DNA from 2 places in the Erwinia sp. 9145 genome. Region 2 is predicted to be linked to the other one. Evidence: predicted binding sites of a transcription regulator. Region 2 holds the regulator's gene; the other holds the start of a gene.
The links. Region 2 encodes PurR, which represses purine synthesis genes. Its sites were predicted from a motif close to CANGCAAACGTTTGCNTG; they were not measured.
Positions count from the first base shown of each region.

Region 1: a site for PurR is predicted at 2,636-2,653, ahead of purM (phosphoribosylformylglycinamidine cyclo-ligase). Genes of this name have one in related genera too.

Region 1 is NZ_JQNE01000001.1:2,721,158-2,725,584, forward strand. It holds gene hda (DnaA inactivator Hda) at 1-430, opposite strand, end outside; gene uraA (uracil permease) at 501-1,778, opposite strand; gene upp (uracil phosphoribosyltransferase) at 1,845-2,471, opposite strand; gene purM (phosphoribosylformylglycinamidine cyclo-ligase) at 2,708-3,748, shown strand; gene purN (phosphoribosylglycinamide formyltransferase) at 3,745-4,383, shown strand; gene pstB (phosphate ABC transporter ATP-binding protein PstB) at 4,419-4,427, opposite strand, start outside.
Region 2 is NZ_JQNE01000001.1:1,720,821-1,725,247, forward strand. It holds gene punC (purine nucleoside transporter PunC) at 1-1,138, opposite strand, end outside; gene punR (DNA-binding transcriptional activator PunR) at 1,251-2,165, shown strand; gene purR (HTH-type transcriptional repressor PurR) at 2,162-3,187, opposite strand; gene FA91_RS20990 (YnhF family membrane protein) at 3,471-3,560, shown strand; gene FA91_RS08465 (C40 family peptidase) at 3,604-4,419, opposite strand.

The DNA of each region.
Region 1 (4,427 bases), 1.0 Mb from region 2:
GGCGCGGCGGACGATCGCCGGTGATCAGCAACCGCGTACGTCCACTTTCAAGAATGCGATTGTAGAGGTCGAAAATCGCCATTTCCCAGGGATCGTCACCGGCAATGCATTCAATATTATCAATGCAGACCAGCGCCAGCTGCTCCATGCCGTCGAGCACTTCCGGCACAAACCAGGTGCGCTTATCCAGCGGCACATAGCCCACCGCTTCACCCCGCGCCGACAGCTCGGCGCAGGCAGCATGAAGCAGATGGCTACGCCCTCCGCCCTCTCGCGACCAGAAATAAAGATAACTGCCGTGCTGCTGGTGAAGCGCGCCCTGAAGCGCGGCAAGCAGGGATGGGTTTTCTCCCGGCCAGAAACTGGCGAAGGTTTCGTCATCGGGTAAATAGAGTGGCAGCGATAGCTGAGCCGGCGTGTTCAGAAGCACCTCGGTGTCGATCGGGCAAAATCCGGCAAAAGTTTACCACACCTTTGCCGGGAGATTAAACGACGTGTATTCAGCCGCGATCGTCAGGATCGAGCACGGTTTCTTCCGGCCTGAGCAGGCTGATAACCTTGAAGATCAGGCTCAGTGAAATACCGACAACGGTTGCCAGCGCCATGCCCTTCAGCTCGGCCGCACCAATATGTATGGTGGCACCACTGACGCCAATAATCAGGATCACCGAGGTCAGGATCAGGTTTTGCGCCTTGTTATAATCAACTTTGGATTCAATCAGGACGCGAATACCCGAGGCGGCAATAACGCCATACAGCAGCAGTGAAACCCCGCCCATCACCGGCACCGGCACCGCCTGGATCGCCGCCGCCAGCTTGCCCACGCAGGAGAGCAGAATAGCCAGCACCGCCGCGCCGCCAATCACCCAGGTGCTGTAAACGCGGGTAATGGCCATCACGCCGATATTCTCTCCGTAGGTTGTGTTAGGCGTTGAGCCAAATAAACCGGAAAAAACCGTTGAAATGCCGTTGGCAAACATGGAGCGATGCAGGCCCGGATCTTTCAGCAGATCTTTTTTGACGATATTCGCGGTAACCACCAGATGCCCGATGTGTTCCGCAATTACCACCAGCGCGGCGGGCAGCACGGTAAGCATGGCGAACCACTCAAAGCGCGGCGTGTAGAAGGTGGGCAGCGCGAACCAGTGCGCGGCGGTAACCGGCGCCCAGTTCACCATGCCCATGAACCACGAAAGCGCATAGCCCGCCAGCACGCCGATCAGGATTGGGATGATAGCCAGAAAACCGCGAAACAGCACCGAGCCGAAAACCGTGACCGCCAGCGTTATCATTGAGATCAAAATGGTTTTGCCATCCGCTGGCGCGCCGTTAGCAGGCAGCAGCCCTGCCATATTGGCCGCCACGCCCGCCAGTTCAAGGCCGATGACGGCAACGATGGCGCCCATCGCCGCCGGGGGAAACATCACGTCCAGCCAGCCCGTACCGGCCTTTTTCACAATCAGCGCCACCACGCAAAACAGCACGCCGCAAAGAATAAAGCCGCCCAGCGCCAGTTCATAGCCTAACGGCAGCAGCAGCAAAACCGGCGAAATAAAAGCGAAGCTCGAACCCAGATAAGCCGGGATTTTTCCCTTACAGATGAAGAGGTAGAGCAGTGTGCCAATGCCGTTAAACAGCAGCACCGTGGCCGGGTTGATATGAAATAAAATCGGCACCAGCACCGTTGCGCCAAACATCGCAAAAAGATGTTGAAAGCTGAGCGGAATCGTTTGCAGCAGCGGTGGTCTTTCGCTTACGCCAATTGCGCGACGCGTCATCGTATTCCCCTTATTGATTTACCCTGAACATTAAAAAGCCGACTCTTCGGTCGGCTTCCTTTTATTTTATTTCGTCCCGAAAATCTTATCGCCCGCGTCGCCCAGGCCGGGAATGATATAGCCTTTCTCGTTGAGGCCTTTATCGACCGAAGCGGTATACAGCTCCACGTCCGGGTGCGCTTTCTCCAGCGCGGCGATGCCCTCCGGCGCCGCAACCAGCACCAGCACTTTAATACTGACGCAACCGGCCTTTTTCAGCAGGTCGATGGTGGCGATCATTGAGCCGCCGGTTGCCAGCATCGGGTCAACCACCAGCGCCATGCGTTCTTCAATATTGGATACCAGCTTCTGAAAATAGGGCACCGGCTCCAGCGTTTCTTCATCGCGATAAACGCCCACAACGCTGATACGTGCGCTGGGTACGTGTTCCAGAACGCCCTCCATCATGCCGAGACCGGCGCGCAGAATCGGCACCACGGTAATTTTTTTACCTTTGATCTGCTCAATCTCCACCGGGCCATTCCAGCCTTCGATGGTGACTTTTTCAGTGGCTAAATCAGAAGTGGCTTCATAGGTCAGCAGGCTTCCCACTTCGGAGGCAAGTTCACGGAAACGCTTGGTGCTGACGTCATGTTCACGCATCAGGCCCAGTTTATGTTTGACCAGCGGGTGTTTGACTTCCACGATCTTCATTTTTTGTACTCCCCCGAGTAATAGGCTGCCAAAAAAAATCGCGAGATTATAGCGCCATTTTTCCGCTGCGCCCTATGACTTAATGTAAGTTATACGCGATCTTTTCCAAACTTCGCACGGTGATGAGGAAATTTTCATCGCCCAACGCAGGAGGACAGATGGCACTCGCAAACGTTTGCCTGCGCTGGTAGAATTGCCGCGCCTTATTTCTTTACCACCATCGCGGGGATTTCGCAGTGACCGACAACACCTCTCTCAGCTATAAAGACGCCGGCGTAGATATCGATGCGGGCAATGCGTTAGTCGATCGTATTAAAGGCGTGGTGAAAAAAACGCGCCGTCCGGAAGTGATGGGAGGGTTAGGCGGTTTTGGCGCACTTTGCGCGCTGCCGCAAAAATACCGCGAACCGATCCTGGTCTCCGGCACTGACGGCGTTGGCACCAAACTGCGCCTGGCGATGGATCTCAAACGTCACGACGCCATCGGGATCGATCTGGTCGCCATGTGCGTCAACGACCTGGTGGTACAGGGCGCCGAGCCGCTGTTTTTCCTGGATTACTACGCCACGGGCAAACTGGATGTTGATACCGCTGCCAGCGTGATTACCGGTATCGCCGAAGGCTGTTCGCAGTCCGGCTGTGCGCTGGTCGGCGGCGAAACGGCGGAAATGCCCGGCATGTATCACGGCGAAGACTACGACGTGGCGGGTTTTTGCGTCGGCGTGGTGGAAAAGTCAGAAATTATCGACGGCAGCAAAGTGCAGGACGGCGATGTGCTGATCGCGCTGGGCTCCAGCGGCCCGCACTCTAATGGCTATTCGCTGGTGCGTAAAATTCTTGAAGTCAGCAACACCGATCCTGAAACCACGCAGCTCGACGGTAAATCTCTGGCCGATCACCTGCTGGAGCCTACCCGTATTTATGTAAAAAACATCCTCAGCCTGATCGAGCAGGTGGACGTGCACGCCATTGCTCACCTGACCGGCGGCGGCTTCTGGGAGAATATTCCACGCGTGCTGCCGGACAACACCCAGGCAGTGCTGGAAGAGTCGAGCTGGCAGTGGCCGGCAGTGTTTAGCTGGATGCAGCAGGCGGGCAACGTCAGCCGCCATGAGATGTATCGCACCTTTAACTGCGGCGTCGGCATGCTGATCGCCCTCAGCCCTGACGAGGCGGATAAGGCAATCGCACTGATGACGCAGGCGGGTGAAAAGGCCTGGAAAATCGGCGTGATCAAGGCCTCTGATGCCGATGAGCGCGTGGTTATCAACGCATGATGCGGCTGGTTGTGCTGATTTCGGGCCAGGGCAGTAATCTTCAGGCTATTCTTGATGCGTGTCAGCAGGGTCGGGTGGCTGGCCGCGTGGCCGCCGTGTTCAGTAACAAAGCCGACGCCTTCGGGCTTGAGCGCGCGCGCGCGGCGGGCGTTGCGGCGCACGCGCTGTCCGCTGCGGAGTTCGCCGATCGCGAAGCCTTTGACCGGCAGCTGATGCAGGAGATCGACGCTTACGCGCCCGATCTGGTGGTACTGGCGGGCTACATGCGTATCCTCAGCCCGGCATTTGTTCAGCGCTATGCCGGGCGCATGCTCAACATCCACCCTTCCCTGCTGCCGAAATATCCGGGTCTGCACACTCATCGCCAGGCCATCGCCAACGGCGATGATGAGCACGGCACCTCGGTACATTTTGTCACCGACCAGCTTGATGGCGGCCCGGTGATCCTTCAGGCGAAGGTGCCGGTCTACCCGGATGATACGGAAGACGAAGTGAACGCACGCGTTCAGCATCAGGAGCACGCCATCTATCCGCTGGTGGTGGGCTGGTTTACGGAAGGACGCCTGGCGATGCGGAACGACGCCGCCTGGCTTGATGATAAGCGCCTGCCGCCGGAAGGCTACGCGTGGGAGTGAACGCACTGAAAGCGAATCGTTGATTCGCTTTTTTTTCAGCCGTA
Region 2 (4,427 bases):
CCTGTAACGCATAGCCCACTATCACCAGCGGCACGGTAGCTGACATCACCACGGCGGTGCCGGAAAGCGGTAAAGTGATGAAACGTGAAACCAGCAGGCTGGCTACGCAGCACAGACCGAGCTGGAGCGTATTTTGCAGCGCCGCCGCCTTGCCGCTTGCCTGCGGAAAAGGCGTTAATGCGCCCGATACCACGATGGGATAGATGGCGCCGTTGGCGGCGGCCATGCCGCAGAAAGGCGTCAGCAGAGCGAAAATTGTCGGCGCGGCCTGCTGCGAAATGAAAAAGAAGGACACAATGCTCAGACTGTAGAGCGCCAGCAGCCAGGGAAGCAGCGCGCGACCTTGTACTTTTTTCAATATCATGCGGCAGCCGTAACCGCCCGTCAGAAATGCCAGCGTCTGCGGGAAATAGCTCAACCCGATATCGCCCGGCGTCATTCCCAGTGCGGACAGAATAAAAGGCGACCCGGTAAGCCAGGCGAAAAAACTGGCGGAGCAGGCGGCGTAGATCAGCACGTTACCCACATAAACCGGTGACCTCAGTAAGGTAAAAAAGCGCGTTGGCTCGCCGTTACCCGCCGACGCACGGCGTACCGGCGAAAGAAACAGCGTGCAGATTAGCAGCACCACAGCGATCGCCATCAGCACGATAAAAATGCCGCGCCAGGTAAAGTGATTCAGAACCCATGCGCCAGCCAGCGGTGCCAGCGCGGGCGAAAGCGCCACCAGCGGCATAATGGTGGCAAACACTTTGTTTGCCTGGGTGGCAGAATAACGGTCAATAACCAGCGCCTGCCAGGTCACGGCGGCTGCGCAGATGCCCACGGCCTGAAGAAAACGCAGCCCCAACAGCGCCCATGCGGAATTCGCCCACCACATCATCGTGCAGCTCAGCGCAAAAATTCCCAGCCCCATCAGTAATACCGGACGTCGCCCGATGCGGTCTGAAAGCGGCCCCCAGATAAGTTGGGCGCTGGCAAAGCCTGCCAGAAACAGGCTCAGGCTGGCGCCGATCACGCCGGGTTGTGTGTGCAGATCCTGCTGCATGTCAGCAAAGGCGGGCAGGTACATATCAGTGGCGAGAAAGCCCACCACGCTTAAAAGCGCGAGGTAAAGGGTAAATCCGGGTGAAGGCATTTTATGCTCTTTATGGCAGATGAATGAAATGGCGCAAAGTGTAAACGCGTGCCACGCGCGCTGTGAAACGCTAATATTTGCATATTGCGTTCAAAAAATTTGCAGGCAGATTATGTGGTCAGAATATTCACTTGAAGTCATTGATGCTGTCGCCAGAAACGGCAGCTTCAGCGCGGCGGCAGCGGAGCTACATCGTGTGCCTTCTGCGGTCAGCTATACTGTTCGTCAGCTTGAAGAGTGGCTGGCTGTGCCGCTGTTTGAGCGCCGCCATCGCGACGTGGTGCTTACCGAGGCGGGAAAGGTTTTCATTCTGGAAGGTCGCACTGTTATCAAAAAAATGCTCGCAACGCGTCGTCAGTGTCAGCAGGTGGCGAACGGCTGGCGAGGCCAGATCAATATCGCCGTTGACCGCATCGTGCGGCCGCAGCGAACGCGACAAATGGTAGTGGATTTTTACCGCCACTTTCCTGATATCGAACTGCATCTGACCGCCGAGGTCTTCAACGGCGTCTGGGACGCGCTGGCGGACGGCAGGGTGGATATTGCCATCGGCGCGACGCAGGCGATTCCGGTCGGAGGACGTTACGCCTTCCGTGACATGGGCGCGCTGAACTGGCGTTGTGTGGTACAGGCCCGTCATCCGCTGGCGCAGTGTACAAAAGACATTGATGACGAGACGGTGCGGGAGTGGCCTTCGCTGGTGCTGGAGGATACGTCGCGTTCTCTGCCGAAGCGCACCACCTGGACACTGGATAATCAGCGTCGGCTGGTGGTGCCAGACTGGGAAAGCGCTGCTGATTGCCTGCTGGCGGGGCTGTGCGTCGGCATGGTGCCGGGGCATTTTGCACGCCCGTTGCTGCAAAGCGGCGCGCTACGTGAGTTGACGCTTGGCGCGCCGTTCCCTGACAGCCCCTGCTGCGTAAGCTGGTCGCGGGCGGCGGACGACTCGCCGGCAATGCGCTGGCTGCTGGATTATCTGGGCGATACCGATACGCTGAACCATGAATGGCTCAGCGAAAAACATTAGCGTCGATAGTCAAGGAACGGCCCGTCAGCGACCGAGCGGCGCTCAATCAGAGTGGGATGCACCTCAATGGTTTGCGGATCTTCGCGCTTGCTGGTGATCCTGTCCAGCAGCATCTCGAATGCGGTTTCGCCCAACTGTTGTTTAGGCTGGTGAACCGTGGTCAGCGCCGGGGTGAAGTAGCGGGCATTGCGCACATTATCATACCCGATCACCGATATGTCTTGCGGCACGCGCAGCCCCATTTCATCGGCCGCGCAAATTGCGCCCATCGCCATGACGTCGCCCCCGCAAAATACGGCGGTGGGGCGCTGCTTCTGCGACAGGATCTGCTGCATGGCGCGGTAGCCAGATTCCGGCTCAAAGTCGCCCTGCACCAGCCACTCGTTGCGTAGCGTGATGCCCGCTTCAGAAAGCGCCTTCAGAAATCCCGCATGGCGACCGCCGCCGGTATTGCGCTCCATCTGGCCGGGGATCACGCCGATATCGCGATGGCCGCGTTCAATCAGATAGCGTCCCACCAGGTAGCCGCCTTCGAAAGCATTATCCAGCACCGTATCGGTAAAATCGCCGCGCGATTCGCCCCAGTCCATCACCACCATCGGAATGTTGCGGCTGTTTTCCAGCAGTTCGATCAGCGCATCGGGATATTCAGAACACATCACCAGCAGCCCGTCGACGCGCTTTTGCGCCATCATCGACAGATACGCCTCCTGCTTTTGCAGATCGTTATGGGCGTTACCCAAAATCAGCGTGTAGCCTTTGGCAAAGCAGCTGTTTTCAATGGCTTCAATAATCTCAGCGAAATAGGGCGCTTCGCTTGAGGTGGCCAGCAGCCCGATGGTTCGGGTGTGATTGACTTTAAGACTGCGGGCAACCGCACTGGGTGAATAGTGAAGTTCTTTGATGGCGGCCCATACCGCGTCCCGCGTATTTTCAGCGACGAAGCGGGTTTTATTGATAACGTGTGAAACGGTAGTGGTGGACACCCCGGCACGCCTGGCCACATCTTTAATGGTTGCCATGAAATAATGACTCCTGCACTTATCGCAACTTATTGATAAGTCATTTGTTAAACGATTGCGTAAAGCGAAATTTCCCCGCCGCCTCTGAGACTGTGCTGCGTGCATGTCGGTGACGTCAGGAAGGAATAAGCGTTGGTGTTTGCGCAACGGCACAGCATTTTATTACGGGTTGCGCAACGAGGCCCGGATTCTAACAAGCTCTGCCAAAGAAAACGAGATTTTTACCGCCAGATATGGGAAAATTGATACCGGTACAACTATCAGGGTTATTAAGAGGGTGTAAATGGATACCGATCTGAAGTTCTCGCTGTTGACGACCTGCGCTGCGCTGTTGATGATTATCGCATTCAGCTTTACCGCCGTGATGCACTAAAAAAAAGGCCGATTAAGATCGGCCTTTTTTATTCTTTTTACACTCAGCGAATGGTTTTGGGCGTCATCACACGGCGCGCGCCAACATAATGACCCTGCCAGTAATCATCCGACAGCGCGCTTATCTGAATATCTTTTCCGGTACGCGGAGACTGAATAAATTTACCGCCGCCAAGGTACACGCCCACATGATCGGCCGTGCCGCGCCCGTTTATGCGGAAAAAGACCAGGTCGCCTTTTTCCAGCTCACCGCGGTCAATCTGCGCCGCGTCGCGCAAATGGTACATCTCGTTGGCGGTGCGCGGGATCTTAAACTTTACCAGGTCTTTGTAGGCATACCAGACCAGTCCGCTACAGTCGAAGCCGGTCTCAGGTGAGGTGCCGCCCCACTGGTAAGGTTTACCCAACTGGCCCATCAGCTTGTTCATCGCTGTTTCACGCGCTTTCTGATAGCGCGCGCGGTGCGCTTTGCTGAGTTTGAGCGGTGAGGAGGTTGCGTTATCGGTAAGCGCTTCACGCTCTTTCAGCGTTTTAATCCCCTGGCGACCGTAGCGTTTTTTTGAAGCATTGTTTTTTGCTGCCGCGAGGATTTGGGATTTGGTGACCTTGTGCGAGGCTGCCAGCTTTTTGTTAAGTTTGGCTTTTGCAGAAGAGGCAGTGCGGGGTTTGCGGGCGACGTCTTTTACTTTTTTCGTTGTTGTACTCTTCACCGTTTTGCGCTTGCGGCGATCGTCATCGCGTTCATTTTTGGCATTCGCCTTTTGGTGTTTTGCATTAACAGGCGTGCCGGGCGATGCGTGCGCCACAGTGACGAAAAGCTGAACAAAAGCCAGCATGATTATCGTGATAAATAGACGCATCGTTACCA